DNA from 4 places in the Chelatococcus sp. CO-6 genome. Region 4 is predicted to be linked to each of the others. Evidence: predicted binding sites of a transcription regulator. Region 4 holds the regulator's gene; each other region holds the start of a gene.
What was found. The regulator LexA, encoded in region 4, represses DNA repair genes until DNA is damaged. The targets are predictions, from matches to a motif close to TGTTCNNNNTGTGTTCNG.
Positions count from the first base shown of each region.

Region 1: a site for LexA is predicted at 3,090-3,107, ahead of recA (recombinase RecA). Genes of this name have one in related genera too.
Region 2: a site for LexA is predicted at 2,951-2,968, ahead of AL346_RS05960 (DNA recombination protein RmuC). Genes of this name have one in related genera too.
Region 3: a site for LexA is predicted at 4,058-4,075, ahead of AL346_RS06570 (YifB family Mg chelatase-like AAA ATPase). Genes of this name have one in related genera too.

Region 1 is NZ_CP012398.1:206,071-213,563, forward strand. It holds gene alaS (alanine--tRNA ligase) at 1-1,584, opposite strand, end outside; gene recA (recombinase RecA) at 1,923-3,008, opposite strand; gene cckA (cell cycle histidine kinase CckA) at 3,143-5,638, opposite strand; gene AL346_RS01165 (hypothetical protein) at 5,992-7,485, shown strand.
Region 2 is NZ_CP012398.1:1,263,829-1,271,321, reverse strand. It holds gene upp (uracil phosphoribosyltransferase) at 29-658, shown strand; gene AL346_RS05965 (ribokinase) at 667-1,575, shown strand; gene AL346_RS05960 (DNA recombination protein RmuC) at 1,749-2,918, opposite strand; gene AL346_RS05955 (peptide deformylase) at 3,028-3,546, shown strand; gene fmt (methionyl-tRNA formyltransferase) at 3,826-4,758, shown strand; gene AL346_RS05945 (GNAT family N-acetyltransferase) at 4,755-5,261, shown strand; gene truA (tRNA pseudouridine(38-40) synthase TruA) at 5,267-6,010, shown strand; gene AL346_RS05935 (hypothetical protein) at 6,014-6,598, opposite strand; gene AL346_RS05930 (MarR family winged helix-turn-helix transcriptional regulator) at 6,966-7,328, shown strand; gene AL346_RS05925 (C40 family peptidase) at 7,340-7,493, shown strand, end outside.
Region 3 is NZ_CP012398.1:1,388,559-1,396,051, forward strand. It holds gene AL346_RS06555 (NADP-dependent malic enzyme) at 1-178, opposite strand, end outside; gene mutS (DNA mismatch repair protein MutS) at 326-3,103, shown strand; gene AL346_RS06565 (hypothetical protein) at 3,104-3,916, opposite strand; gene AL346_RS06570 (YifB family Mg chelatase-like AAA ATPase) at 4,126-5,664, shown strand; gene AL346_RS06575 (ATP-binding protein) at 5,759-7,493, shown strand, end outside.
Region 4 is NZ_CP012398.1:3,797,144-3,804,636, forward strand. It holds gene AL346_RS17790 (ComEC/Rec2 family competence protein) at 1-1,760, shown strand, start outside; gene lexA (transcriptional repressor LexA) at 1,738-2,436, opposite strand; gene glp (gephyrin-like molybdotransferase Glp) at 2,553-3,764, opposite strand; gene moaC (cyclic pyranopterin monophosphate synthase MoaC) at 3,789-4,292, opposite strand; gene trpC (indole-3-glycerol phosphate synthase TrpC) at 4,289-5,095, opposite strand; gene trpD (anthranilate phosphoribosyltransferase) at 5,103-6,116, opposite strand; gene AL346_RS17820 (aminodeoxychorismate/anthranilate synthase component II) at 6,127-6,738, opposite strand; gene trpE (anthranilate synthase component I) at 6,827-7,493, opposite strand, start outside.

The DNA of each region.
Region 1 (7,493 bases), 800 kb from region 4:
GCCGAGCTTCTTCTGCGTGTCGCGCACGGTGACGGAGGTGCCGGGGGCGCGGATGACGCCGCTGTCGCCCACCTGGCCGCCGGATTCGCCATAGAACGGGGTCTGGTTGAGGATGACGAAGCCTTCCTCGCCCGCCTCGAGCTTCGCGACCTCGGCGCCGTCGCGCACGATGGCGGCGACCACGCCCTCCGCCGTCTCGGTGTCGTAGCCGAGGAACTCGGTGGCGCCGACCTTCTCGCGCAGGCCGAACCACACCGTCTCCGTGGCCGCCTCGCCCGAGCCGGCCCAGGAGGCGCGCGCGAGCTCGCGCTGGCGCTCCATCGCCTTGGCGAAGGCATCCGTATCGACGCCGATGCCGCGCGCGCGCAGCGCGTCCTGCGTCAGGTCGAGCGGGAAGCCGTAGGTGTCGTAAAGCGTGAAGGCCGTCTCGCCGGGCAGCTTCGCACCGGCGGTGAGCCCGCGCGTCTCCTCGTCGAGGATGGCGAGGCCGCGCGCCAGGGTCTTGCGGAAGCGCGTCTCCTCGAGCTTCAGCGTCTCGGTGACGAGCGCCTCCGCCCGCGTGAGTTCGGGATAGGCCTGCCCCATCTCGCGCACCAGGGCCGGCACGAGCCGCCACATCAGCGGATCGCGCGCGCCGAGCAGCTGGGCATGGCGCATGGCGCGCCGCATGATGCGGCGCAGGACGTAGCCGCGCCCTTCGTTCGACGGCAGCACGCCGTCGGCGACGAGGAAGGCCGAAGCGCGCAGGTGGTCGGCGATGACGCGGTGGCTCGCCTTCTGCGCCCCGTCCGGATCGACACCGGTCGCGTTCGCCACGGCCATGATGAGCGCGCGCATCAGGTCGGTGGCGTAGTTGTCGTGCGTGCCCTGCAGCACGGCAGAGACGCGCTCCAGCCCCATGCCCGTGTCGATCGACGGGCGCGGCAGCGCGATGCGCTCGCCGGGCGAGAGCTGCTCGTACTGCATGAAGACGAGGTTCCAGATCTCGATGAAGCGGTCGCCGTCCTCGTCCGGGCTGCCGGGCGGGCCGCCGGGGATGTGGTCGCCGTGGTCGTAGAAGATCTCCGAGCACGGGCCGCACGGGCCCGTGTCGCCCATCTGCCAGAAATTGTCCGAGGTCGGGATGCGGATGATCTTGGATTCGCTCAGGCCGGCGATCTTCCGCCACAGGCCGAAGGCCTCGTCATCCTCGGCGAAGACCGTGACGAGGAGCTTGTCGACCGGCAGGCCGAATTCCTTCGTCACGAGGTTCCAGGCGAGCTCGATGGCGCGGTCCTTGAAATAGTCGCCGAACGAGAAGTTGCCGAGCATCTCGAAGAAGGTGTGGTGCCGCGCCGTGTAGCCGACATTGTCGAGGTCGTTGTGCTTGCCGCCGGCGCGCACGCATTTCTGCGAGGTCGTGGCGCGGGCATAGGGCCGCTTCTCCGAGCCGGTGAAGACGTTCTTGAACTGCACCATGCCGGCGTTGGTGAACATCAACGTCGGGTCGTTGCGCGGCACCAGCGGGCTCGACGGCACGATCTCGTGGCCGTTCTTCGCGAAATAGTCGAGAAACGTTGTTCTGATCTCGTTGACGCCGCTCATAGAGCCCACACTTCGTTCGATATGCGGCATGGCCGCCGGTTCCGGCTCGCCCGCTCCCCGCAGCTGCGGAGATCCGGCCTCGCCCCTCCCTCACCCGTTCAGCCGGACGCGGGAACAGGAGCCGCAGCCGGAAAATGGGAATTCAGCGCTGTTTTCTAGAGAGGGGCCAAGCTCTTGTCGAGAGGATGAATCCGTTGCGGCGGAGGAAGCCCGTCCGGCGCCGGACCGGGCCCGGCACGAGCCGATAAAAACGCGGCCGCTTCCCGGCCGGCGACCCCGGACATGGAAACGGGGCCCCAAGGGCCCCGTCACGATAAAATCCTATGACACGTCCCTGATCACGCCTCACCCTCGTCGAGGTCCTCGGCGGTCGGGTCGATATTGTCGAGGATGCGTTCGGCGAGGAGGCCGGCGTTCTGCCGGATGGCCGCCTCGATGCGCGCCGACACGTCGGGATTGTCGCGCAGGAACTGCTTGGCGTTCTCGCGTCCCTGGCCGAGGCGCTGGCTGTCGTGGGAGAACCAGGAACCGGACTTCTCCACGATGCCGGCCTTGACGCCGAGGTCGATGAGCTCGCCCATCTTCGACACGCCTTCGCCGTACATGATGTCGAACTCGACCTGCTTGAACGGCGGCGCGACCTTGTTCTTCACCACCTTCACGCGCGTCGTGTTGCCGATCACCTCGTCGCGGTCCTTGATGGAGCCGACGCGGCGGATGTCGAGGCGCACCGAGGCGTAGAACTTGAGGGCGTTGCCGCCCGTCGTCGTCTCCGGGCTGCCGTACATCACGCCGATCTTCATGCGGATCTGGTTGATGAAGATCACCATGCAGTTCGAGCGCGAGATCGATGCCGTGAGCTTGCGCAGCGCCTGGCTCATGAGGCGCGCCTGCATGCCGGGCTGCACATCGCCCATCTCGCCCTCGATCTCGGCCCGCGGCGTGAGCGCGGCCACCGAATCGACCACCAGCACGTCGATGGCGCCGGAGCGCACCAGCGTGTCGGCGATCTCGAGCGCCTGCTCGCCCGTGTCGGGCTGGGAGATGAGCAGGTCGTCGAGCTTGACGCCCAGCTTGCGGGCATAGACGGGGTCGAGCGCATGTTCGGCGTCGATGAAGCCGCAGACGCCGCCCTTCTTCTGCGCCTCGGCGACGGTGTGCAGGGCGAGCGTCGTCTTGCCCGACGATTCCGGCCCGTAGATCTCGATCACACGGCCGCGCGGCAGGCCGCCGACGCCGAGGGCAATGTCGAGCCCGAGCGAGCCGGTCGAGATCGTCTCGATCTCGATCGCCTTGTCGTTCTGCCCGAGACGCATGATCGAGCCTTTGCCGAAGGCGCGCTCGATCTGTGACAGCGCGGCATCGAGGGCTTTCGCCTTGTCCATGGAACTACCTTCTACGAGTCGCAATGTGGGCTGAGACATGAATGCTCGTCCTTATGCACGGGAAACGAAGGATTCTCAATGCGCGCCGCAGTCAATGTACCTGTTTTGTTCCCGTTCACAAGTTCTTTTTTTGTTCGCACCCCGTCCGCCGGGCTCCAGGCCCGGCGGAGCCGTCACTTCAGCTGCGTCTTCACCGCCTCGACGAGCTGCTTGAGGCTGAAGGGCTTGGGCAGGAAGGTGAATTGCTCGCCTTCGGGCAGGTTCTTCTTGAAGGCGTCCTCGGCATAGCCGGACACGAAGATGATCTTGAGGCTGGGGAAGCGCTCGCGCAGGGCGCGCAGCAGGGTCGGCCCGTCCATCTCGGGCATCACAACGTCCGACACGACGAGGTCGACCGGCTGGTCGAGCCCGTCGACGATGGCCATAGCCTCCGTGCCGGAGCTCGCCTCGAGCACGGTATAGCCGCGCGAGGTGAGCGCGCGGGCGCCGAAGGCGCGCACCGCCTCCTCGTCCTCGACGAGCAGGATCGTGCCGCGACCCGTGAGATCGGCCGCGAGCGTCTTCGCCGCCCCGGGCTTGGGCGCGGCCTCCTGCTCCAGCGGCACGTGGCGCGGCAGGAAGATGCGGAAGGTGGTGCCTTCGCCCACGGAACTGTCGCAGAAGATGAAGCCGCCGGTCTGCTTGACGATGCCATAGACGGTGGAGAGGCCGAGGCCCGTGCCTTTGCCGACGTCCTTCGTCGTGAAGAAGGGCTCGAAGATCTTGTCGAGCACGTGCGGCGGAATGCCGGTGCCGGTATCCGACACCTCGACGAGCACGAAATCGGCCTCGGGCACCGCCTTGTAGCCGTAGGCCGCCACCTCGTGCGCCGGCACGTTTTGCGTGCGGATCGACAGCTTGCCGCCGTCGGGCATGGCATCGCGCGCATTGACGGCGAGGTTGACGATGACCTGCTCGAACTGGTTGACGTCCGCCTTGGTCAGCCACATGTCGCGCCCGTGGCGCAGCTCGAGCTCGATGCGCTCGCCGATGAGGCGCTTGAGGAGCAGCGACAGGTCGGACAGGCTGTCGGAGAGCTGGATGACCTGCGGCCGCAGGGTCTGCCGGCGCGAGAAGGCGAGCAGCTGCCGCACCAGGCTCGCCGCCCGGTTGGCATTCTGCTTGATCTGCATGATGTCCTGGAAGGACGGATCCGTCGGCCGGTGGTTGGCGAGCAGCAGGTCCGAATAGCCGATGATGGCCTGCAGCACGTTGTTGAAGTCGTGCGCCACGCCGCCGGCGAGCTGGCCCACCGCCTGCATCTTCTGGGCCTGGGCGAACTGCGCCTCGAGCGCCCGCTGCTCGGTCGTCTCGAGCGCGTAGACGATGGCCGCCTCGCCGTCGCCCTCCGCATCCGCCACGCCGCTGACGTAGATGCGGGCCGAGCGGTCCTCCGCGCCGCGGATGGCGACGTCGAGCGGCACGATGTCGCCGCGCCCTTCCCCGGCGGCGGCAAGGGCATTGCCCAGCGCATCCTCGTCCCGCTCGGCGACGACGCCGGTGATGGTGCGCTCGCCCGGCGCGCCGAACAGACGGGCGAAGGCGGCGTTGCTGCGCAGGATCTCGCCGCGCCGGCCGACAGCGGCGATCGCCACGGGCGTGTCGTTGAAGAAACGGGCGAAGCGCACCTCGGCGGCGCGCTGGCCTTCGGCCACGTCCTCGCCCGGCGAGCGGTTGAGCACGAGCGTGCGCGAGGCGCCGGGCCGCCCGTCGGCGCCGAAGGCGACGCGGTGGAAGAGACGCACGGGCAGCGACTGGCCGCCGCGCCGGCGCAGGTCGATGTCGATGATCTCGGTGCGCACCTCGCCGGGGCCGCCGGTGACGGCGCCGATCAGGGCCGCCGCGTTCGGCGGCACGACGTCGGCCACGCTGAGGCCGCCCGAGCCCACCTGCGCGAGGTCGTGGTCGAGCCAGCCGGCGAGCGTCGCGTTCATGTAGACGATCTCGCCCGCCGGATCGATGGACAGGAACCCGGCCGGCGCATGGTCGAGATAGTCGATGGCGTGCTGCAGCTCCTGGAAGACGTTTTCCTGGCGCTCGCGATCCCGCGTCACGTCGGCGATGGTCCAGAGCGCGGCATTGCGCCCGCCGGGGCGGGCGAGCGGGCGCACGCGCACACGGTACCAGGCGGCCTCCGCCCCGTTCAGCGCCGGCGCGAGGCGGATCTCCTCGCCGGCCGCCCTTCCCTCGCGCACAGCCTGCGACAGGCGGTAGATCGCCTCCGACACCTCCGGCGCGCCGGTGAACAGCCGCTCGACCGTGCGCACCTCGGCCGCCGTGCGGCAGCCGCTCAAAGTAAGGAAGGCGCCGTTGGCATAGATCACGCGCCCGTCGCTCTCGACGACGATGAGACCCTCGGCCGCGGTGTCGGCCATCAGCTTGGTGAGGTCGTTGCGGGCGACGCGGCCGGCGAACTGCAGCACGCCGACGGCGAGGCCGAAGAGGCAGAAGATGCCGGCGACCGCGAGGATCGCCAGGAAGGCGACGATGAAGACCTGCGCCTTCTCGTCCGACAGGAGGCTCAGCGACAGCACGGCGGCGACGAGGAGCCCGGCGAGCAGCAGCAGCAGTCCGGCGTGGCCGGACCGTTCCGAGCGGTCGAGCGTGGTCGCGGCGGTCGTCTCGCTCATGCCTTGCGGCCTCTCCTGCGGCGATTGGTGCATGACTATTGCCAGATTCTCGCGTCTGTCCCGAGGCCCAATTGCCGCAAGACATAGATGATCCACGCCGCAGGCGCCTCCCTTTTGGCGCGTCGCGACAAGACGCGCGCCACCCTCGCGCTCCTGGCGGCCCGCAGGAGGGCGGAAAAAATTGCCGCCTTTATGGTAAACGGACCGTAAATGCCGCTGAAATGGCGTATTTCTGAGGCCATTGGCGCCATTCCGGCATTAACCTTTGCGGCAAAGCGCTTTACGCTGCGCGCCATGTGGGATACTGCCGGAGGGGTCCGGTGGTGGAATGACTTGGGAAACATGCCACGCGCATGTTGTTCGGCATGGAAATCTCGAACGCAGGCCAATATCTCATCGCATTCGCGATCATCTTCGGCGTCGTGGCACTGGTGGCGCTCGCCGTCCGGCGGGCGACGTCCGGGCGCAGCCGCGTCGCCGGCTCCTCCTCTCCGCGCGCCCGCCAGCCGCGGCTCGGCATCGTCGATGTCTTCGATCTCGACCGCCAGCGCCAGCTCGTCCTCGTCAGGCGCGACAATGTCGAACATCTCGTCATGATCGGCGGGCCGACGGACGTGCTGATCGAGGGCAGCATCGTCCGCGGCGCGGCGCGCGCCGGTGCGCCGCTGCCGGGCTTCGAGGCGGCCCTCGCCCCGGTCATCCCCGGCCTCGAGGCGCAGGCGCCCCTGCGCCCGGCCGTGGTCGAGCCGCGCGACGATTTCGACGGCGATGAATTCGACGAGCCTCGCCAGCCGGTTCCTGCCCCGCCCGTCCAGGCCCCGGCACCTGCGCCGGCCGCGCCCGCGGCTCCCGTGATGCCTGCGCCCCCGGCTTTTCCGCCGGCCCCCGCCGCGCAGCCGTCGAGGCCTGTTCCACCCCCTGCTCAACCGGCCGCTGCCAGCGCCGGCGCTTTCTCCGCCTCGCGCGGCGAGACGCCCGCCGCGCCGGGCGTGGAGGTTCCTCCCGCGCCGGCCAAGCCCGCCGAGGACAAGGCCCTGTCCTCGATGGCGCGACAGCTCGAGGAGGCCCTGAAGCGCCCCTTCTCGGCCGCCCGGCCGTCGACCGCCGCGACGACCCAGCCCGCAACGCCGACACCGCCCCCCGCGGCCCCGCGTCCGGCGCCGCGGGAGACCGCCGTGCCGCCCCAGCCGCAGGCCCCCTCCGCGGCGCCTCTGCAGGCGCCCGCCCCGGATCTTTCCGCCCAGCTGGCCGAAGAGCTGGCGCGGGAACTGACCAAGGCGGCGCCGCCGGCCCGTCCGGAGACCCCGGCCGCGCCACCCGCGAGCACCTTCGCTCCACGCCCGGCAACGCCCGCCGCCCCCCCGCCGGCCGCCCCGCGCGCCACCCCGGCCCCGGCATCGGCCGGCGCACCGGCCGGAGGCGGCCTGACGCCTCCCGCCCGGCCGGCCAACGCCTGGTCGATGCGTCGTGAGGACAGGCCCGCCAGCAGCGCACCGCCATCGGCCCCCGCCAAGGCGCCGGCTGCGCCGCAGGTTTCTTCGCAGGGACCGGCCGTCGAGCCTGCGCCCGCCCCGCCTCGCCCTGTATCGCCGCCGCCCCAGCCCGTCCGCCGGGAGCCCCCCAAGGCCCCCGAGGCACGGCCGGAAGCGGCGGCTCCTCCTGCACCGGCCCCCGCCGAGCCTGCATCCCAGGCGCCGGCCAAGAGCGCCGCGCCGCTCGAGGTGAAGCCCGCGGAGCGGCCTGCGCCGAAGCCGGACAGCGACAAGCCCGATCCGTTCTCCGTGGAGAGCATCGAGGCCGAGTTCGCCCGCCTGCTCGGACGCGGCGAGCCCGCGAAGGACAAGTAGACAGCGCC
Region 2 (7,493 bases), 1.9 Mb from region 4:
TCAACCATCCAGAGGCCGGAGCCGATCCATGGAAGGCGTTACCGTCGTCGACCATCCCCTGGTGCAGCACAAGCTGACGCTGATGCGCGACAAGTCGCGCTCCACCAAGGGCTTTCGCCAGCTGCTGAACGAGATCGGCATGCTGCTGTGCTACGAGGTGACGCGCGACCTGCCGCTCGAGGATGTCGACATCGAGACGCCGCTCACGCCGATGCGCGCGCCGATGCTCGCCGGCAAGAAGCTCGTCTTCGCGCCCATCCTGCGTGCCGGCGTCGGCTTTCTCGACGGCATGCTCGACCTCGTGCCCTCCGCGCGCGTCGCCCACATCGGCCTCTACCGCGACCCCGAGACGCTGACGGCCGTCGAATATTACTTCAAGGCCCCGACCAACCTCGCCGAGCGCCTCGTCATCGTCATGGATCCGATGCTGGCCACGGCCAACTCCGCCGTCGCCGCCATCGATCGGCTGAAGGAGCGCGGCGCCAAGGAGATGCGCTTCGTCTGTCTGCTCGCCGCCCCCGAGGGAATCGAGAAGCTGCGCGGCGAGCATCCCGACGTGCCGATCTGGACCGCGGCCATCGACGAGCACCTGAACGACCACGGCTACATCATGCCGGGCCTCGGCGACGCCGGCGATCGCATGTACGGCACCAAGTGACTGAAGCCATGATCGTCGTCTTCGGCTCGCTCAACGCCGATCTCGTCACGCGTGTCGAGCGCATTCCGGCGCCGGGCGAGACCGTGATCGGTCCCGGCTATGCCGTGCACCCCGGCGGCAAGGGCGCCAACCAGGCGCTCGCCGCCGCCCGTGCCGGCGCGCGGGTGACCATGGCCGGGGCGGTGGGGCGCGACGGGCTCGCCGAGGCGGCGCTCGGCCTCCTCTCAGCCGAAGGCGTCGATCTCTCCCGCGTCGCGCGTCTCGACGAGCCGACGGGCGCTGCCTTCATCACTGTGGACGCGGCGGGCGAGAACGCCATCGTCGTCGCAGCCGGCGCCAACGGCCATGCCCGTGCCGAGGCACTCGCCGGGCTCGCCTGGGAGGACGGAGCGATCCTCCTCCTGCAGCGCGAGGTGCCGGAAGCCGAGTGCATCGCCGCCGCGCACATCGCGAAGGCCCATGGCGCGCGTGTCATGCTCAACCTCGCCCCGGCAGGACGGCCGGACCCGGAGCTCGTGGCGCTCCTCGACATCCTCGTCATGAACGAGCATGAGGCGCGCGTGATGGCGGAGGCCCTCGGCATCGCGGAAGGCGACCCCGACGCCATCGCCCGCGCGATCGACGCCCGCCACGGCATCGCGGCCATCGTGACGCTGGGTCCCGAAGGGCTCGTCGCCTGGACGGGCGGGGTGCGCCGGGCCGTGCCGGCGCCGCCTGTCACGGTGGTCGACACGACGGCGGCGGGCGATACGTTCTGCGGCGCCTTCGCCGCGGCGCTCGCCGGTGGCTACGGCTTCACCGGGGCGTTGCAGCGCGGCGTTGCCGCCGGCAGCCTCGCCTGCACGAAGGCCGGCGCGCAGCCGAGCATTCCGGACAAGGCGGCGATCGAGGCGCTGGTGGCGGGGCGGTTCGTTTGAGGACGTGAGGCGGCGGCTCCACGGGCCGTCATGCCCGCGCTTGTCGCGGGCATCCACGCTCGAACATTGCGCAAGGTAAGGGCGTGGATGGCCGGGACGAGCCCGGCCATGACGTGTGGTGGAAGCGCAAAGAGGTGACCTGATGGGTCGGCGCACCGCTTGTCGGACGTCGCCTATTCCGCCGCCCTGACGGAGCTGGCGATGGCCGGGCGCGGCTGCTCGGCGTCGTCGAATTCGAGGGCGTCGATGCGCTCGCCGCGCTTGACGATCTTGTCGGTCGAGATGCGGATCTGCCCGACATCCTCCTGAGCCTGGCGGAAATGGGTGTCGAGCTTCTCCACCCGGTCGCTCAGGCGCTTCACGTCGTCGAGCAGGCGCCGCACCTCCACCTGGATCTTCTGCGCCTCCTCGCGCATGCGCGCGTCGCGCACCAGCGCCTGCATCACCTGGATGGCGAGGGCCAGAAGCGAGGGGGAGACGACCACGACGCGGGCGCGGTGGGCGCGCTGCACCACGTCGTCGAAATGTTCGTGCAGGTCGGCATAGATCGCTTCGGACGGCACGAAGAGGAGCGCCATGTCCTGCGTCTCGCCGGGGATGAGGTATTTCTCGGCGATGTCGCGCACGTGGGTGGTGACGTCGGCCTTCACGCGCTGACCCGCCTGCCGGCGCGCCTCCTCGCTCTTGGCTTCGCGGAAGGCCGAAAAGCCCTCGAGCGGGAACTTGGCGTCGACGACGAGCGGATGGTCGCCCGGCAGGTGCACGAGGCAGTCCGGCCGCGTGCGGTTCGACAGCGTCGCCTGGAAGGTATAGGCGCCCGCCGGCAGGCCGTCGCGGATGATCGCCTCCATCCGCCCCTGGCCATAGGCGCCGCGCGCCTGCTTGTTGGCGAGGATGTCCTTGAGGCCGACCACCTCGCCGGTGAGATCCGTGAGGTTCTTCTGCGCCGCGTCGATGACGGCGAGGCGCTCGTTGAGGCGGGCGATGTTCTCGCTCGTCTGGCGGGCGGTCGTCTCCAGCCCCTGGCCGACGCGGTGCTGCAGGCCGTCGAGCCGCTCGCTCAAGAGGCGCGCAAGGTCCGCCTGGCGGGTGCCGAAGATCTCGGCCATCGTCTGCATGCGGCCCTGCATCTCCGCCTGCAGGCGCGTCATCTCCGCCACCTTGTCGTCGAACTCGCGCGCCCGTTCGGCCGCGGCCGCCGCCTCCAGCGAGCGCTCGCGCCCGGCCCGGGCGGTGCTGCGGGCGAGCAGCACGAGCAGGAGGATGACGGCGAGCGCGAAGCCGAGCGCCACCTGGGCATAGGTGAAGGCGTGGGCACCGATGGTGAGGGCGATGTCGTTCATGCGCCTAACGCTAGCCGATTCGTGCGCCGGATGCGAACGAAAGCGGAACACGTTGACCGGCGCGACGGGAATGATTATGTCGCCTGTGTTTCCAACCAAGCCGTGTGCCATGACCATCCGTCCCATCATCGTCATTCCCGATCCCCGCCTGAAGCAGCCGTCCGAACCCGTCGAGGCGGTGACGGACGAGATCCGCCAGCTGGCCGACGACATGCTGGAGACGATGTACGACGCGCCGGGCATCGGCCTCGCGGCGGTGCAGATCGGCGTCATGAAGCGCATCCTCGTGCTCGACGTTTCGCGCGAGGGCGAGGAGAAGCGCCCGATGGTGTTCATCAACCCGGAGATCGTGTGGTCGTCGGAGGAGACGAGCACCTATGAGGAAGGCTGCCTCTCCATCCCCGAATATTACGAGGAGGTGGAGCGGCCGGCGCGCGTGCGGGTGCGCTATGTCGACCTTGACGGCAAGGCGCAGGAGATCGAGGCGGACGGGCTGCTCGCCACCTGCCTGCAGCACGAGATCGACCATCTCGACGGGGTCCTCTTCCTCGACCACCTGTCGAAGCTCAAGCGCGACCGCGTGATGAAGAAGTTCTCCAAGGTGGCCCGGCGCGAGGCTGCCGGCTAATCAGCACCATTGCCCGTCATGCCCGCGCTCGTCGCGGGCACCGACGCCTTGAAACACTGTGCAACGTCGAAGGCGTGAATGGCCGGGACGAGCCCGGTCATGACGGGGGAAGGCGGGCATCGCATAGACCTAATTTCTGTCTGCAACGACGGCTCCCGGGAGGCCGTGAGCGGCGGCAGAGCGTGGCCACGCGGAGCATGGGGCTTGCCCTTGCCTGCCGCCGGCGTTTAGGGAAGGGCGCTCGCGGCGCCGTTCGCCGCCCCACATCCGGCAGGTGCCATGTCGCTGCGCATCGTTTTCATGGGCACGCCCGATTTCGCCGTGCCGACGCTCGCCGAAATCGTCGGCCAGGGCCACGAGGTCGTCGCCGTCTACACCCGTGCGCCGGCCAAGGCCGGTCGCGGCATGGGCGAGAAGCGCTCGCCGGTGCACGAGATGGCGGAGCGTTTCGCCATTCCCGTCTTCACGCCCAGAAGCCTGCGCGGCGAAGAGGAGCAGGAGACCTTCCGCTCGCTCGCGGCCGATGTCGCGGTCGTGGTGGCCTACGGCCTCATCCTGCCCGTGCCGGTGCTGGAAGCGCCGAGGCTCGGCTGCCTCAACCTGCACGCCTCGCTCCTGCCGCGCTGGCGCGGCGCTGCGCCGATCCAGCGCGCAGTCATGGCGGGCGATGCGGAGACGGGCGTCGCCGTGATGAAGATGGAGGAGGGGCTCGACACCGGCCCCGTCGCCATGGTGGAGCGCATCGCCATCGGCCCGGATATGACGGCGGGCGAGCTGCACGACCGCCTCGCCGGGCTCGGCGCCGACCTGATGGTGCGCGCCCTCGCGGCTTTGTCGCGCGATGCGCTCTCCTTCGTGCCGCAGGCTGCGGAGGGCGTGGCCTATGCCGCCAAGATCACCAACGAGGAGGCGCGCATCGACTGGTCGCGCCCGGCCGGCGAGGTACACAACCTGGTGCGCGGCCTCTCGCCCTTTCCCGGCGCTTTCCTCATGGCCGACCTCGGCAAGGGGCCCGAGCGCGTGAAGGTGCTGCGCACGCGCTACGCCGAGGGCGCCGGGGCGCCGGGCACGCTGCTTCCGGGCGGACTTGTCGTGGCCTGCGGCGAGGGCGCCGTCGAACTGCTGCAGGTGCAGCGCGCCGGGCGCGGCATGACGAGCGGCGAGGAGTTTTTGCGCGGTGCCCGCCTCGCGCCGGGCGACGTGCTGGCGTGAGCGGGGCCGGCTGCATCATCCGTGCGGAAGAGGTCGGCGACGAGGCGGCCGTCGATGCGCTGCTGCGGGCGGCCTTCGGCGGGCCGGTGGAGGCCGGTCTCGTGCGCCGGTTGCGGGCGGACGGGGATGTGCTGCTGGCGCTGGTCGCGGAAGCAGGTCGCGACATTGTCGGTCACATTCTCTTTTCGCCTCTCACGGGCCTTGCACCCGTGCACGCGGCAGCCCTCGCGCCGCTCGCAGTGCATCCCTCCCGCCAGCGGGCCGGCATCGGCACGGCTCTGGTCAGGGAAGGGCTCGTGCAACTGCGGGCCATGGGGGTGGATGTTGTGCTCGTGCTCGGCGAGCCGGGCTATTACGGCCGCTTCGGCTTCGATGCGGAGCGGGCTAGGGCCTTCCGCACGCCGTATGACGGGCCGTATCTGCAGGCGCTCGCGCTGAGCGACGCCGGCGGGGCGGCGCGGGGGCCGCTGCACTATGCCGCCGCCTTCGCGGCGCTCGGGTGATCGCCATGCCGCGCTACAAGCTCATTGTCGAATATGACGGCAGCCCCTATGTCGGCTGGCAGTGGCAGGAGACGGGGCGCTCCGTGCAGCAGGCGCTGGAGGAGGCGCTCGCCCGCTTCTGCGGCGAAAGCCCGCGCGTGCAATGCGCCGGCCGCACCGATGCCGGCGTGCACGCGACGGGCCAGGTGGTGCATCTCGACCTCTCCCGGTCCTGGCGCACGGACACGCTGCGCGATGCGACAAATGCGCATCTGAAGCTCATGGGCGATGCGGCGGCGGTGCTCCTTGCCGCCGAGGTGCCGGCGGATTTCGATGCCCGCCGCTCCGCCGTGAAGCGGCACTACCTCTACCGCATCCTCAACCGGCGGCCGCAGCCGGTGCTCGACGCGCGCCTCGTCTGGCACGTGCCGGGACCGCTCGACGCAGGGGCGATGCACGAGGCGGCGCAGCGCCTCGTGGGCCGCCACGACTTCACCACCTTCCGCGCCGCCGAATGCCAGGCGTCGGGCCCCGTGCGCACGCTCGATCGGCTCGACGTCGGCCGCCTCGGCGACGAGATCCGCATCGAGGCCTCGGCGCGCTCCTTCCTGCATCACCAGGTGCGCTCGATGGTCGGCACGCTGGAGCGGGTGGGCGCCGGCAAATGGCGGCCGGAGGACGTGCGCCGCGCCCTCGCGGCGCGCGACCGCAAGGCGTGCGGGCCGATGGCGCCGGCGGGCGGGCTCTATCTCGTCGGCGTCGACTACTGATCGTCAGCCGACGAAGGTGCGCACCAGCACGAAGGTGGCGATGTCCATGGCGACGATGAAGCCGGCAAGGCCCGCGGAGATGCCGAGCGCGATGCGGGCGAGGAGCCAGCGGAAATAGAAGACGATGAAGCCGAAGGCGAGGGCGTAGAAGACGGCAAGGCCCGCCGTGGCGAGGCCCAGCACATGCAGTGCCGGCGGCAGGGCGAGCAGGAGAAGGGCCGCCACGTTCGACCAATTATAGGCGACGATATAGCCGACATAGCGCCGCTCGAGCCCCATGAGCCGCACGAAGCCGAGCATCAGCAGCGGAAAGAGCAGCCAGGCCGAGGCGATGACCAGCGCCTGGGCGAACAGGATGTCGGGCATGTCGAAGAGCCCGCTGTCGTGCATCCAGTCCGGGCCGGAGCGGGTGAAGCGGGCGGCGGCGACGCCGACGACGAAGGCCGGTGCGGCGAGCGCCATGGCGAGGAACGAGTGCCAGAAGCCGGTGAAGCTGACGTCGAAGGTTTCAAGCGCGCCCTTGCTGCGGTTCAGGACCTGCCAGCAGCCGCGTAGCGAGCGGGCCACCTCGTCGGCCGTGATGAGCATGTCAGCCTCGGATGTTGCGTCGCATATAATACGAAAGTCGTAGGCCTTTTGTCTAGAGGTGGCGCGTCCCGCTCCGGCGTCATGCCCGCGCCTGTCGCGGGCATCCACGCCGTGACGGGTGCGCGCGGTTGAAGGGCGTGGATGGCCGCGACAAGCGCGGCCATGACAAGGGGAAGCATGGCGCTTTGCCGCTTCACGTCCGGCAGATCGGCACGCCAGGGCAGGGGCCAGGGGACGAGACCTCAATGCCGCTCGCGAAGGCTGCCGGCATGAGGCCTTTCTTAACCGCGCTCACGGGTCGTGCTTGCCCGCCGATCGCTCGGCCGAAATAATACGGAACCGAAACGATCCGGCCCCCTTGCGTTCCATGCCCGTCGAACTGCGGCCCCTCGAGGCTCTCACCCTCTGGCATCGCGTCACGCTCGATCTCGTGCGCGAGGACGGGCAGGATCTGTCGCATGACCTCTCCGCGCGGCAGCTTGCCATTTTGCTCACGATCTATCTGGAGCCGCCGCCGCACACGGTGCGCGGGCTCGCCGGCAAGCTCGGCGTGACGAAGCCCGTCATCACGCGTGCGCTCGACACGATGGGCCGGCTGGATCTCGTCGCCCGCCGCAGGGATGATGCGGACCGCCGCAATGTCGTGATACAGCGGACGGTGAAGGGAGCGCTCGCCGTGGAGCGGCTGGGCGATCTCATCGTCGCCCAGGGCAGGGTGCTGCCGCGATAGGGGAAACGGGAATGACGCTGACGGATCCGCGCATCACTCCGGCCCGGCCGGACCTTGCCGCCGATTTCCTTGCCGGCACGGTGGCGGCCACGCGCTACGTCAAGGCGCGGGAGCGGCGCATCGTCGCGGCGAGCGCGCCGCTCCGGCGGGAGCCGCGGCCCGATG
Region 3 (7,493 bases), 2.0 Mb from region 4:
CGTGGATCGCCTTCACCGGCACGGCGACGCCCGGCGAATAGGCGAGCGAGAGGTCCCGCTGGGTCGCCATGGGCTTGGTGGGCACCACCTCGAGCTTGCCGGGCCGCCCCTGCGAATGGAATTGCAGGGCTTCCTGGTCGGTGAAGGTCGGGCGGGAGCGGCGCTTGGCAGTGTCCATCGTTTTCTTGTCTCGGGCGTTTCCTGTCGGGGCGAGACCTTACGGCAGTCGCGCGATGCCCCTCAAGCGAAGTTCTCCACGATTTCTGCAAAACATCCATGCAACGGTGGATGAAACACCCGTGCGGCTCTGCTAGCGTCCCCGCCCATGAGCCGGGAAGTCAGCGCCGCGACGGATGATCTGGAGCAGACGGGCGGCAGCGCCGCCGCGCCTGCCGCCACGCGCGAGGCTGCGCGCTCCGAGGCCGAGCCCCAGCGCATGACGCCGATGATGGCGCAGTATGTGGAGATCAAGGCCGCGCATGCGGACTGCCTCCTCTTCTACCGCATGGGCGATTTCTACGAGCTCTTCTTCGAGGATGCCGAGATCGCCTCGCGCACCCTCGGGATCGTCCTGACGAAGCGCGGCAAGCACCTCGGCGAGGACATCCCCATGTGCGGCGTGCCGGTGGAGCGCGCCGAGGACTACCTGCAGCGCCTCATCGCCGCCGGCCACCGCGTCGCCGTCTGCGAGCAGACGGAGGACCCCGCCGAGGCGAGGAAGCGCGGCGGCAAGTCCGTCGTGCAGCGCGGCGTCGTGCGCCTCGTCACGCCCGGCACCATCACCGAGGACAGCCTGCTCGACCCGGCGCGGGCCAACCTCCTCGTCGCCCTCGCCCGCCGCCGCACCGGCGAGGACAGCTACGCCTACGGCCTCGCCGCCATCGACATCTCCACCGGCCGCTTCACCGTGACGGAGACCGCCGCCGCCGGGCTGTCGGCCGAGATCGCGCGGCTCGACCCGCGCGAGATCGTGGTGCCGGACACGATCTACGACGAGCCGACGCTGCGTGACCTGTGGCGCGAGCAGCGCGCCGCCGTCACGCCCCTGGCGCGCGACGGGCTCGATCCGGCCTCCGCCGAGCGGCGGCTGAAGGATTTCTTCGGCGTCGCCAGCCTCGACGCCTTCGGCGCCTTCTCGCGCGCCGAGATCGCCGCGGCGGCCGCCGCCCTCGCCTATGTCGAGCGCACGCAGCTTGCCGCCCGCCCGCCCTTGTCGCCGCCGCGCAGCGAGGATGTCTCCGGCACGCTCTCCATCGATGCGGCGACGCGCGCCAATCTCGAACTGATGCGCACCCTGTCGGGCGAGCGGAGCGGCAGCCTCGTTTCGACCATCGACCGCACGGTGACGCCGGGCGGCGGGCGCCTCCTCGCCGAGCGGCTCGCGAGCCCGCTGACGAGCGTCGCCGCGATCCGTGCCCGCCACGACGCCGTGGCCTTCCTCCTCGGCGAGCGGCCGCTGCGCGAGCGCCTGCGCCAGGCGCTCTCCGCGGTGCCAGACATCGCCCGTGCCCTGTCGCGCCTGACGCTCGGCCGCGGCGGCCCGCGCGACCTCGCCGCCGTGCGCGACGGGCTCGTGGCGGCGGAGGCGATCGCCTCCCTCCTCGCCAACGCCGCCCCGCCCGCGGAACTGGCGGCCGCCGCCGACGCGATGCGCGGCGTCGCGCCGGGCCTCGCCGAAAACCTCTCCACCGCCCTCGCCGACGAGCTGCCGCTCCTGAAGCGCGACGGCGGCTTCGTGCGCGAGGGCTATGACGGGACGCTCGACGAGGCGCGCGTGCTGCAGGTCGATTCGCGCCGCTTCATCGCCGCCCTGCAGGCCCGCTATGTCAACGAGACCGGCTGCCGGACGCTCAAGGTCAAGCACAACAACGTCATCGGCTATTTCGTCGAGGTGCCGCCGGCCGTCGGCGAGGACCTCGTCAAGCCGCCGCACAACGCCACTTTCGTGCACCGCCAGACCATGGCGGGGGCCATGCGCTTCTCCACGGTCGAACTCGGCGAGCTCGAAGCCCGCATCGCCTCGGCGGCGGAACGCGCGCTCGGCATTGAGCTTGCCGTCTTCGAGCGGCTCGGCGATGCCGTGATCGGGGCGGGCGAAGCCATCAAGCGTGCTGCCGAGGCGCTCTCCATCGTCGATGTCACGGCGGCGCTCGCGCTTCTTGCCGACGACCTCGGCTGGACGCGCCCCACCGTCGACGACAGCCTCGCCTTCTCCATCGCCGCCGGGCGCCATCCGGTGGTCGAGGCGGCGCTGAAGCGCGCGGGCCAGACCTTCGTCGCCAACGACTGCGCGCTCTCGCCGCCCGAGGGCGAGAAGGCCGGCCGCATCACCCTCGTCACCGGCCCCAACATGGCCGGCAAGTCGACCTTCCTGCGCCAGAACGCGCTCATCGTCGTGCTCGCCCAGATGGGCGCCTTCGTGCCGGCGGCGCGGGCCCATATCGGCATCGTCGACAAGCTGTTCTCGCGCGTCGGCGCCGCCGACGACCTCGCCCGCGGGCGCTCGACCTTCATGGTCGAGATGATCGAGACCGCCGCCATCCTCAACCAGGCGGGCGAGCGCGCGCTCGTCATCCTCGACGAGATCGGCCGCGGCACGGCGACCTTCGATGGCCTGTCCATCGCCTGGGCGGCGATCGAGCACCTGCACGAGATCAACCGCTGCCGCTCGCTCTTCGCGACCCACTATCACGAGCTCACCGCGCTCGCCGAGCGCATGGCCCGCGTCGAGAACGCAACCGTCCGGGTGAGCGAATGGAAGGGCGACGTCGTCTTCCTGCACGAGGTCATCCCCGGCGCGGCCGACCGTTCCTACGGCATCCAGGTGGCGAAGCTCGCCGGCCTGCCGTCCCCGGTCATCGCGCGCGCCCGCGCCATCCTCGACGAGCTGGAGAAGACCGAGCGCGAGAAGCCCGTCGCCACCCTCGTCGACGACCTGCCGCTCTTCGCCGCCGTGCCGGCACGCCCCGCCGCCGCCGCGGCGCAGAAGGACGAGCTCGGCGAAGCGCTCGACGGCGTCGATCCGGACGAGATGTCACCCCGCGAGGCGCTCGAGGCGCTCTATCGCCTCAAGGCGCTGCGGGCCGAACGCGACCGTCACTAGTCAGGCCGCCGCCGCGACCCGGCGCAACCGCCTCAGCCGCAGCGTGAAGAGCATGCCGTTCCAGGCAACGCAGATGGCGAGGCCGATCAGCAGCGCAGCGGTCGATCCGAGCGGCACGGCGGCAAGGTGCACCGCCGTCAGCGCGGCGGCGAAGCCGGCAAGTCCGTAGACGCTGCTCGCCGCGACGGCACCGGCCGCCGGCCCGCCGATGGCCCGGTGCGTGACGACGAGAATGCTCGAGATGACGATGGGGAAGAGGGCGAGAATGCCCGAGGCGACCGCCCCGATATGCCAGCTGACGACGCTGAGAACGCCCACGAGCGTCGCGACGGCGAGCGCGCGCAGCATCAGGTCGACCGGACGGGGACCATCCGAGGCCGGAATCACGACCCGCGAGAAGCGCCGCGCCAGCGGCACCCCCACGGCAAGGGCCGCGGCATTGACGAGCAGGCCGAACCACAGCGGCGGCGTCATCGTGCGGATGGCGAGGGCGGCGAGGAGCCACACGCCGATCGCCCCGGCGATGCTGCCGAGCCCACCCGCGCCACGCCGGGCGAGCACCGCATAGGTCATGGCGAAGATCACCGTGACGGCGTTGATGCTGACGCTGCCGACCGCGCTCTCGGCGATGAAGGCCGGGCCGTGGTCCATGGCGAGCACGACATAGGCCGGGCCGGCCGAGATCGGCAGCGTCGCGATCAGGCCGCCGACGAAGGGCCCCGCCTTCTGCGCCGCGAGCGAGCCGGAGACCACGATCGCGGCGACGAGCACCATCTTGACCGGCAGCGCCAGGAGCGCGGCATCGAATTCCATGTCCCGGACCTTCATCCCCGACGGCGCGCAGCAGCCGCCGGACAAGGGCATAGCGCGTTGGGGCGGGCGAAGCCCGCGACGTCTTTGCAACCCTGCCCTGCCGCCGCCGAAAGCGGATACCGCCGCAATGGCGCCGGCTTTTGTTCTCTTCCTGTTCTTGAGCGGGACCGCGATCGCCGCTAAGGTGCGCCCGGGCCGGGGGAAAGAGCATGGTGGCGAGGGTCGCGACGGTCGCGTTCGAGGGCATCGAGGCACGCGCGGTCGACGTGCAGGTGCAGATCGCACCGGGCAATGTGGCCTTCACCATCGTCGGCCTGCCCGACAAGGCGGTGGCCGAGAGCCGCGAGCGCGTGCGCTCGGCCCTGATGGCGGCGGGGCTCGCTTTGCCGGCCAAGCGCATCACCGTCAATCTCGCCCCGGCCGACCTGCCCAAGGAGGGCTCGCACTACGACCTGCCCATCGCCCTCGCCGTGATGGCCGCCATCGGCGCGGTGCCTGCGGATGCCCTTGCCGGCTATACGGTGCTCGGCGAGCTCGCGCTCGATGCGTCGGTCACGGCCGTCGCCGGCGTGCTGCCGGCGGCGATCGCCGCCAATGCGCGCGGGCACGGCCTCATCTGCCCGGCCGCCTGCGGCCCCGAGGCGGCCTGGGCGAGCGGCGATCTCGACATCCTCGCCCCGCGCTCCCTCGTCCAGCTCGCCAACCACTTCAAGGGCACGCAGGTCATGGCCCGGCCCGAGCCCGCGGTGGCGCGCCCCGGCGCCGACCTGCCGGACTTGAGGGACATCAAGGGCCAGGAAAGCGCCAAGCGGGCGCTGGAGATCGCCGCCGCCGGCGGCCACAACCTGCTCATGAACGGCCCGCCCGGCGCCGGCAAGTCGATGCTGGCGCAGCGCCTGCCCTCCATCCTGCCGCCGCTCGCCCCGGCCGAGCTGCTCGAAGTCTCGATGATCCAGTCCGTCGCCGGCCTTCTCGCCGAGGGCGCCCTGACGGATCGCCGGCCCTTTCGCGCACCGCACCATTCCGCCTCCATGGCCGCGCTCGTCGGCGGCGGCCTGAGGGCGCGGCCCGGCGAGGTCTCGCTCGCCCACCATGGCGTGCTCTTCCTCGACGAATTGCCCGAGTTCCAGCCCCAGGTGCTCGACAGCCTGCGCCAGCCGCTGGAGAGCGGCGAGGTACTGATCTCGCGCGCCAACCACCGCGTCAGCTATCCGGCCCGCTTCCAGCTCGTCGCCGCCATGAACCCCTGCCGCTGCGGCCGCGCCACGGAGCCTGGCTTCGCTTGCCGGCGCTCGCCCAACGAGCGCTGCATGGCGCAGTACCAGACGCGGCTGTCCGGCCCGCTGATCGACCGCATCGACCTCGTCATCGAGGTGCCGGCCGTCACGGCGGCGGATCTCATCCTGCCGCCGCCGGCCGAGGGTTCGGCGGAAGTGGCGCGGCGTGTCGCGCGCGCCCGTGCCGTGCAGAGCGCCCGCTATTCCGCGCTCGGCCTCGCCGAGGTCACCACCAATGCCCGCTGCCCCGTGCCGGTGCTCGAGGAGGTGGCGCGGCCGGACGATGCCGGCCTTGCCCTCATTCGCGAAGCGGCCGACGCCATGCGCCTCACCGCCCGCGGCTATCACCGGGTGCTGAAGGTGGCGCGCACCCTCGCCGATCTCGACGGCGAGGAACGGGTCGGGCGCCTGCATCTCGCCGAAGCCCTGTCCTACCGAACGGCGCTCGAGCGGCTCGCCGTGCCGGCCTGAACCGCTTAACGGGCGATTCAGCACGCCTGCCAACGCAATCTCAACGCCTCCATGGGAGTTTGCGCAGCAACGAAAAGCTGAGCTGATCCGCCCGATGGACCTTCTGACCACCTCTCATGACCTCGTGACCGGCGCCGCCGCGCTGATCGTGGTCGCGACCGTGGTGTGGCTCATCGCCCGGCGCCGCAGGACCCTTCTCGCCCAGATCGACCGGCTGGAAGCCGAGATCGAGACGCTGCACGATTCGGTCTGGGAACTGTCCGAAAGTCGCGAGCACTACCGCAGCCTCGTCGAGGCGCAGGGTGACGTCATCGTCCGCCGCGCCCAGGACGGGCGCATCATCTACTGCAACGACGCCTTCGCGCGCCTCGCCGGCCGGTCGCGCGAGGAGCTCGTCGGCAGCCACTGGCAGCCGGTCGTGCGCGAGATCAGCGACGTGCGCCTGTCGACGACGGGCGCGCGCATCTTCGACGAGGCCATCGACTTCCGCAGCGGCATCGTCTGGATCTCGTGGATCGAGACCCTCGCCATCGGCGACAGCGGCGCCGAGCGCCAGCGCGTCGGCCGCGACGTGACGAGCCGCGTCGCCGCCGAGCACGACCTGCTCGACGCGCGCCACCGCGCCGAGGCGGCGAGCGAGGCCAAGTCCCGCTTCCTCGCCACCGTCAGCCACGAGGTGCGCACGCCGCTCAACGGCATCCTCGGCATGGCCGATCTCCTCGCCGACACGCGCCTCGATCCCGAACAGGCCACCTATGTGCGCGCCGTCAAGACCTCGGGCGAGGTGCTCCTGTCGCTCATCGACGACATCCTCGACTTCTCCAAGATCGAGGCCGGCAAGATCGCCCTCGTGCAGGAGCCGTTCGACCTGCGCAGCCTCGTCGAGAACGTCGTCGAGCTCCTGGCCCCGCGGGCGCAGGGCAAGGGCATCGAAATCGCGAGCTTCATCGCGCCCGACCTGCCGGCACTCGTCATGGGCGACCGCGACCGCCTGCGCCAGGTGCTGATGAACCTTGCCGGCAACGCAGTGAAGTTCACCGACCAGGGCGGCGTCGGCGTCAGCATCGAGGTTGAGGCCGACGGGCACATCGCCTTCAGCGTCGCCGACACCGGCCCCGGCATCCCCAAGAGCCGCCAGGATGCGGTCTTCCGCGAGTTCGAGCAGGTCGACGACACCGCGAGCCGCCGCCATGGCGGCACGGGGCTCGGCCTCGCCATCTGCCGCCACATCGTCGAGCGCATGGGCGGCACCATCACCGTCGAGAGCGAGGAGGGCCGCGGCGCCACCTTCCGCTTCGCCATCGCCCTCGCGAGCGTCGGCGGCGACAGCCGACCCGCGCTGCCTCCGCCGACGCAGGTCGACCTCTCCGGCAAGCGCGTGCTCATCATCGCCCATTCGCCCTTCGAGGCACCCTTCATCGCGCGCCGGCTCGCGGCGGCCGGGGCGGGCGCCGAGATTCGCGAAAGCGAAGAGGCCGCGAGCGCGGCGATGGCGGCGGGCGGCTACGACGTCGTCCTCACCGACTGCGCGCTCGGCGAGGAAGCGGCGCGGCGCCTCGCCACCCTCGCCCGGCGCTCCGGCGTGCGGCGCAGCCTCGTCCTCCTCTCGCCCTTCGAGCGGCGCGAGTTCGGCCCGCCGGCCGCCGCCGGCTTCGACGGCTATCTGGTAAAACCGGTGCGCGCCCTGTCCCTGATGCAGCAGATCGCGCACGAGCCCGCCGCGCTGCCGCCGCAGCAGACCTATTCGGCGCAGGCCCAGGCACTGCCCCGGGCGGGCGAGGGCGAGCCGCGCCGGCGACGCGTCCTCCTCGCCGAGGACAACGAGATCA
Region 4 (7,493 bases):
CGGCCCGGCTGCGCGCGGGCGACTTCATCAAGGCCACCGCCCGCCTGATGCCGCCGCCCGGGGCGGCCTGGCCCGGCGGCTACGATTTCACGCGCGACGCCTTCTTCCGCGGCATCGGCGCCGTGGGCTCTCTTGTGGGGCGTGTCGAGATCGGTGCCCCGCCACGGCCACCGGACTGGCGCCTGGGCCTTGCGACATGGCTCGACGAGACGCGCAATGCGCTGACGGCGCGCATCGCCCGCGCCGCGGGCGGGCAGGAGGGGGCGGTCTCGGCCGCGCTCGTCACCGGCAAGCGCGGCCTCATCACCGAGGACACCAACGAGGCCCTGCGCGCCGCCGGCCTCTATCACATCGTGTCGATCTCCGGCCTGCACATGGCGTTGGCCGCCGGCACGGTGTTCTGGGCCGTGCGCGCGCTCCTCGCGCTCTTTCCGGCCATCGCCCTCACGTGGCCGATCAAGAAGATCGCCGCCGCGACGGCCATGGCGGGGGCCATGGGCTACTGCCTGTTCTCGGGCGCCGACGTCGCCACCCAGCGGGCGCTGATCATGACGCTGACCATGCTCGGCGCCATCCTCGCCGATCGGCCGGCGCTCTCGATGCGCAATCTCGCCTTCGCCGCCATCCTGTGCCTCGCCCTCGAGCCGGAGGCGGTGCTCGGGCCGAGCTTCCAGATGTCGTTCTCGGCGGTCGCCTGCCTCGTGGCGCTGGCGGAATGGCAGGCGGCCCGCGCGGGCAGGGGCGAGGCGTCGCTCGGCCCGGTCGCGCGCGTCCTGCGCCATGCCTGGCGGTGGACCGTCGCCCTCGTCGTGACGACGCTCGTCGCCTCCCTGGCGACGGGGGCCTATGGCGCCTATCATTTCCAGACCGCCATGCCGCTGAGCGTCGTCGGCAACGGCATCGCGCTACCCTTCGTCTCCTTCATCGTCATGCCGGCGGCGGTGCTCGGGGTGCTGCTCAACCCCTTCGGCCTCGACGCGCCCATCTGGTGGCTGATGGGGCAGGGCACGGCCATCGTGCTCGCCGTCTCCCATGCCATGCAGGACTGGCGCCTGTCCGTGGTGGCGATACCGGCCTTTCCGGGCAGCGCGCTCATCCTCTTCTCGCTGGCGCTGCTCGTCCTGACCATCTGCATCTCGCCGCTGCGCTGGCTCGCCGCCGTGCCCGCAGCCGCCGCCCTCGCCATCGCCGCCGGAGCTGCGCGGCCCGACATCTTCGTCGACCGCAACGGTGCGAGCGCGGCCGTCCGGGGGACGGAGGGTCGCCTCGCCGTGCTCGGCCGCGCCTCGTCCTTCGTCGTCGCGCAATGGCTGCGCGCAGACGGCGATGCGAGGCAGCCGGGCGACGAAAGCCTCAAAAGCGGAGTCTTCTGCGACCGCGACGGCTGCACCATGCAGGCGGTCGACGGCCGCATGGTCGCCCTGGTGCGCCGCCCCTCGGCCTTCGTCGAGGACTGCCGGCGGGCCGATATCCTCGTCACGGCGCTCACCGTCCCGCCCGGCTGTGCAGCGCCCGTGGTGATCGACCGCACGAAGCTGCGCGAAAACGGCGCAATGGCCGTCATCCTCGGGAAAGGCGGCAGCGATCGACTCATCGGCCAGTTGCCCCCCGACGAGCGCCGCGCCTGGATGCAGGCACTTCCCTCACGGCCGTTGCGCCAGTCGGCCAGTGCCGCGACCGGTCGACCACCCCCACCGTCAGCCGATGAGACGGGCGGCGAAGATCAGGAGCCCGACGTCAGTAGCGACGCAGCAGATTGACGAGCTTGCCCTGGATGCGCACCCGGTCGGGGCCGAGCACGCGCGTCTCGTAGGCCGGGTTGGCCGCCTCGAGCGCGATGGAGGAGCCGCGGCGCCTCAGGCGCTTCAGCGTCGCTTCCTCGTCATCGATCAGGGCGACGACGATATCGCCCGTATTCGCCGTATCCTGCTTGCGGATGACGACCGTATCGCCGTCGAGAATGCCGGCCTCGATCATCGAGTCGCCGCGCACCTCGAGCGCGAAGTGCTCGCCGCTGCCCAGCATGTCCGGTGGCAGCGAAACGGTGTGGCTGCGGCTCTGGATGGCGGAAATGGGCGTGCCGGCCGCGATCCGGCCCATGACGGGGATCGCCACCGTCTGGACCGCGGGTTCGACCGCCTGGGGCGCCGGCGCGCGCACCTTGCCGAGCCCGCCCTCGACGACGCTCGGGTTGAAGCGGCCGCGCGGGGCAGCGGCGACGCCGTCCGGCAGGCGCAGCACCTCGAGCGCCCGGGCGCGGTTCGGAAGCCGGCGAATGAAGCCGCGCTCCTCCAGCGCCACGATGAGGCGATGGATGCCGGATTTCGACTTGAGGTCGAGCGCTTCCTTCATCTCGTCGAAGGACGGCGGCACGCCGGTCTCACGCAGGCGTTCGTGGATGAAACGCAGGAGTTCGTGCTGTTTGCGCGTCAGCATGGCCGGCGATCTCGCTCCCCCTCGTCGAATCGCATTGTCGATGCGAGTCGAAAACAAATCATGAACGAGATTAGACGTTCTCGGTGTGTTCCGCAAGTTCAACCGACGCGGGAAAGTCAGAGCCGGATGATGCGGCAGGGCTCGCCCGCCCGGGCGGCGGGGGCATGGGGCGCACGCAGGACGAGCGCCTCGGCCTCCGCCATCAGGCGCAGCATGGAGCTGTCCTGGCGCGGGAAGGGGCTGGCGACGAGGGTGCCGTCGTCGGCCGTCGCGAGGCGGGCGCGCAGATAGTCCTGCCGCTCGTCATTGGCCGGCAAATCGGTGCCGAGCCGGGCCGGCAGGGTCGCGATTTCGGCCGCATCCGGATCGCCGCTCAGCGCCCGCACGAGCGGCGCGAGGAAGATGAGCGAGCACACGATGCTGGAGACGGGATTGCCCGGCAGGCCGAGCACGGCCATGGCGCCGAGGCGCCCGTGCATCAGGGGCTTGCCCGGGCGCATGGCGATGCGCCAGAAGCCGAGCTGCCACCCCTGCGCCGAAAGGGCGCGCTGCACGAGATCGTGATCGCCCACCGAGGCGCCGCCGAGCGTCACGAGGACGTCGGCCCCGGCCTCCTTGGCCGCATCGATCGCGGCAGAGAGCACGGCAAGATCGTCCCCCGCGATGCCGAGGTCGATGGCCTCTGCGCCGGCCCGTTCGGCGATGGCCGCGACGGCATAGGTGTTGGAGGCGACGATCTGGTCGGGGCCGGTCGGCTCGCCGGGGCGGACGAGTTCGTCTCCCGTTGCGAGAATGGCGACGCGCGGCCGCCGCACCACCGGCAGCGTGGCGTGCCCCATGGCCGCGGCGAGCGCGACCGCCGAGGGGCCGAGCCGCCGGCCGGCCTGCAGCAGGACCTTGCCTTCGTGGAAATCAAGCCCGGCCTCGCGCACGAAGCGCCCCGCCGCCACCGTGGACAGCGCTTCGACCCAATCCCCCTCGGCGCGGGCATTCTCCTGGATCAGGATGGCGTCGGCGCCCGCCGGCACGGGCGCGCCCGTGAAGATGCGCACGCATTGGCCGGACCCGACCGCGCCCTCAAAGGCATGGCCGGCGGCACTGGTGCCGATCAGCGAGAGGCGCGCGGGAACGGCCGCGACATCGGCGGCACGCACGGCATAGCCGTCCATCGCCGAGGCGGTGAAGGGCGGCTGGGTGCGCAGGGCGGCAACGTCCGCGGCGAGCGTGCGGCCCGCGGCCCGGTGCAGCGTCACCGTCTCCTGCTCGCGGACAGGACTCGCGCCGGCGAGGATGCCGGCGAGCGCATCGGCGACCGGCGTCAGGGCCAAGCTGGCCTCCTCATGCTGGCCTCCTCATGCCGTCTTCTCCGCATCCGGCCGGTCGCCGGCGCGGAAATCGCCGGACTTGCCGCCGCTCTTGGCGAGGAGGCGGATGCCCTCGATGCGCATGGCCCGGTCGGCGGCCTTCACCATGTCGTAGATGGTGAGGCAGGCGACGGAGACGGCGGTCAGCGCCTCCATCTCGACGCCGGTCTGGCCCGTGACGCGCGCCTCGCCCGTCACGCGTACGCCCGGAAGCGCCTCGTCGATGGTGCAGTCGACCTTCACCTTGGTCAGGTTCAGCGGATGGCAGAGGGGGATGAGCTCGTGCGTCCGCTTCGCCGCCATGATGCCGGCGATGCGGGCCGTGGCGAGCACGTCGCCCTTCTTGGCTTCGCCCGAGCGGATGAGGGCGAGCGTCTCCGGCAGCATGAGGACATGGCCCTCCGCCTGCGCGACGCGCTGCGTCACGGCCTTGTCGCCCACGTCGACCATGTTGGCCTTGCCCGAGGCGTCGACGTGCGTGAGCCGCGTCATGCCGCCTCGGCCTCACCGAAGAGGAGGGCGCGGGTCGCGGCCGCCACGTCCGTCTGGCGCATCAGGCTTTCGCCGACGAGGAAGGTGCGGATGCCGACGCCCGCAAGCCGCGTGATGTCGGCATGGGTGAAGATGCCGCTCTCGCCGACGATGATGTGGCCGGAGGGAATGCGCGGCGCCAGCGTCTCGCTGACGGCGAGCGACGTCTCGAAGGTGCGCAGGTCGCGGTTGTTGATGCCGATCATGCGCACGTCGAGGGCCAGCGCGCGGTCGAGCTCCTCGGCATCGTGCACCTCGACGAGGACGTCCATGGCGAGTTCCTCGGCAGTGCCGACGAGCGCGCGCGCCTCTTCGTCGCTGACGGAGGCCATGATGACGAGGATGCAGTCGGCGCCCCACGTGCGCGCTTCGTAGACCTGATAGGGCTCGAACAGGAAGTCCTTGCGCAGGGCGGGCAGGCCGGAGGCCGCGCGCGCCGCGCCGAGATAATCCGGATGGCCCTGGAAGGAGGGGCCGTCCGTCAGCACCGACAGGCAGCTCGCGCCGCCGTCCGCATAGGCCTTCGCCAGCGCCGGCGGGTCGAAATCGGCGCGGATGAGACCCTTCGACGGGCTCGCCTTTTTGATCTCCGCGATGAGGGCCGGCCGGTCCGCGGCCAGATGGGCCTCGACGGCGGCGAGGAACGGGCGCGGGGCCGGGGCGGCATGGGCGAGGCGCACCATCTCCTCGTGCGGGATGCGCGTCTTCGCCGCCGCGATCTCGCGGCGCTTGTAGGCTTCGATCTTCGCCAGAATATCGCTCATGGGGCCCTCACGCATTCGACGCGGCAACGAGCCGCTCGAGCGTAGCGCGTGCGGCGCCGCTGTCGAGGGCGGCCTCGGCGGCGGCAACGCCCTCCTTGAGGTCGGCGGCCTTGCCGGCGACCACGAGGCCGGCGGCGGCATTGAGCACGGCGATGTCGCGGTAGGGCGTCTTCTCCCCGGCGAGCACCGCGCGCAGCGCGGCCGCATTGTGCTCGGCCTCGCCGCCGCGCAGGTCGGCGATCGACGCCCGGGCAAGCCCGACATCCTCCGGCGTGACGGTGAAGCGGCGGATGCGCCCGTCCTCCAGCGCCACCACCGAGGTCGGCCCGGTCGTCGTCATCTCGTCGAGCCCGTCGGATCCGTGCACGGCCCAGACGCGCTGCGCGCCGAGGGCGGCGAGCACCTCGACGAGCGGCTGGAGCCAGCTCTCGGAATAGACGCCGAGCAGCTGGTGGCGCACGCCGGCCGGATTGGCGAGCGGCCCGATGAGGTTGAAGACGGTGCGGGTGCCGAGTTCGACGCGCACCGGCGCCACATGGCGCATGGAGGCGTGGTGGGTGGGCGCGAACATGAAGCCGACGCCGGCCGCGGCAAGGCAGCGCTCGATACCGGCCGGGTCGAGCCCCACCTTGACGTCGAGCGCGGCGAGCACGTCGGCGGCGCCGGATTTCGACGAGGCGGCCCGGTTGCCGTGCTTGGCGACCGGCACGCCGCAGGCGGCGGCGATGATGGAGGCGAGCGTCGAGACGTTGTAGCTGCCCGAGTTGTCGCCGCCGGTGCCGACGATGTCGATGGCGCCCGCCGGGGCGCTGACGCGCACCATGCGTGCGCGCAGCGCCTCGACCGCGCCGGCGATCTCGTCCACCGTTTCGCCGCGCACGCGCAGCGCCATCAGGAAGGCGCCGCTCTGGGCCGGCGTCACCTCGCCCGAGAGCAGGGTGTCGAAGGCCTGGCGGGCCTCCTCGCGACTCAGCGAGACACCGGTGGCGACTTTGGCGATGAAGGGTTTGAAGGCGTCCATCGGTGTTCCGTCAGCTCGTTCTTGCGGGGCGCCCGGTCTCGTTCCAGCGCGCGGCGATATCGAGGAAATTGCGCATCATGGTCGCGCCATGCTCCGAGAGGATGCTCTCGGGGTGGAACTGCACGCCGTGGAGCGGCAGCCGGCGGTGCGCCATGGCCATCACGAGGCCGTCCTCGCTCTCGGCGGTGACGGCAAGGTCGGCCGGGCAGGTCTCGCGCGCCACGATGAGCGAGTGGTAGCGCGTGGCCTCGAACGGGCCGTTGATGCCGCGGAAGAGGCCCTCTCCCTTGTGATGCACGCGCGAGATCTTGCCGTGCATCGGCAAGGGCGCGCGCACCACCTCGCCGCCGAAGGCCTGGCCCATGGCCTGCAGGCCGAGGCAGACGCCGAACATCGGCACGCTCGGTGCGGCCTTCTCGATGAGCTCGAGGCAGATGCCCGCCTCGTTGGGCGTGCACGGGCCGGGGGAGAGGACGATGGCGTCGGGGTCGAGCGCCAGCACCTCGTCGGCGGTGATGGCGTCGTTGCGGCGCACGTCGATCTCGGGGCCGAGCGCCCCGATGAGATGCACGAGATTCCAGGTGAAGGAATCGTAGTTGTCGACGAGGAGGATGCGGAACATGCGCGTGGCTTTCTGAGAGACAAAGCTTTGCCCGTCGGGGCAGTGGTGGGTCAAGCCTCCAGAAGCCGGCGCCATCGCTCCCGCCGCATCATTGCCCCCGTCGCGCGCGCATGGCGAAGCGCACCGCATCCTCGGCGGCGCGGAACTGGGCCTTCGCCTTGCTGATGCATTCCTGCTGCTCGAACTCCGGGTCGGAATCATAGACGATGCCGGCGCCGGCCTGCACGGCCATGCGGCCGTCCTTCACCACGGCGGTGCGCAGCACGATGCAGGTATCCATCTCGCCGTCGGCGCCGAAATAGCCGATGCAGCCGGCATAGGCGCCGCGCTTCTCCTTCTCCAGTTCGTCGATGATCTCCATGGCCCGCACCTTGGGCGCGCCGGAGACCGTGCCGGCCGGAAAGCCGGCGACGAGGGCGTCGAGCGCGTCGTGGCGCGGATCGAGCCGGCCTTCGACGTTGGAGACGATGTGCATCACCTGGCTGTAATATTCGAGGAAGAAGCTGTCGGTGACCGTCACCGAGCCGATCTCGCTGACGCGGCCGACATCGTTGCGGCCGAGGTCGAGCAGCATGAGATGCTCGGCCCGCTCCTTCGGGTCCGCCAGCAGCTCCTCGGCGAGCGCCTTGTCCTCCTCGGGCGTCGCCCCGCGCCGGCGCGTGCCGGCGATGGGCCGGATCGTCACCTTGCCCTCGCGCACCCGCACGAGGATCTCCGGGCTCGAGCAGACGATCTGGAAGTCGAGAAAGTCGAGA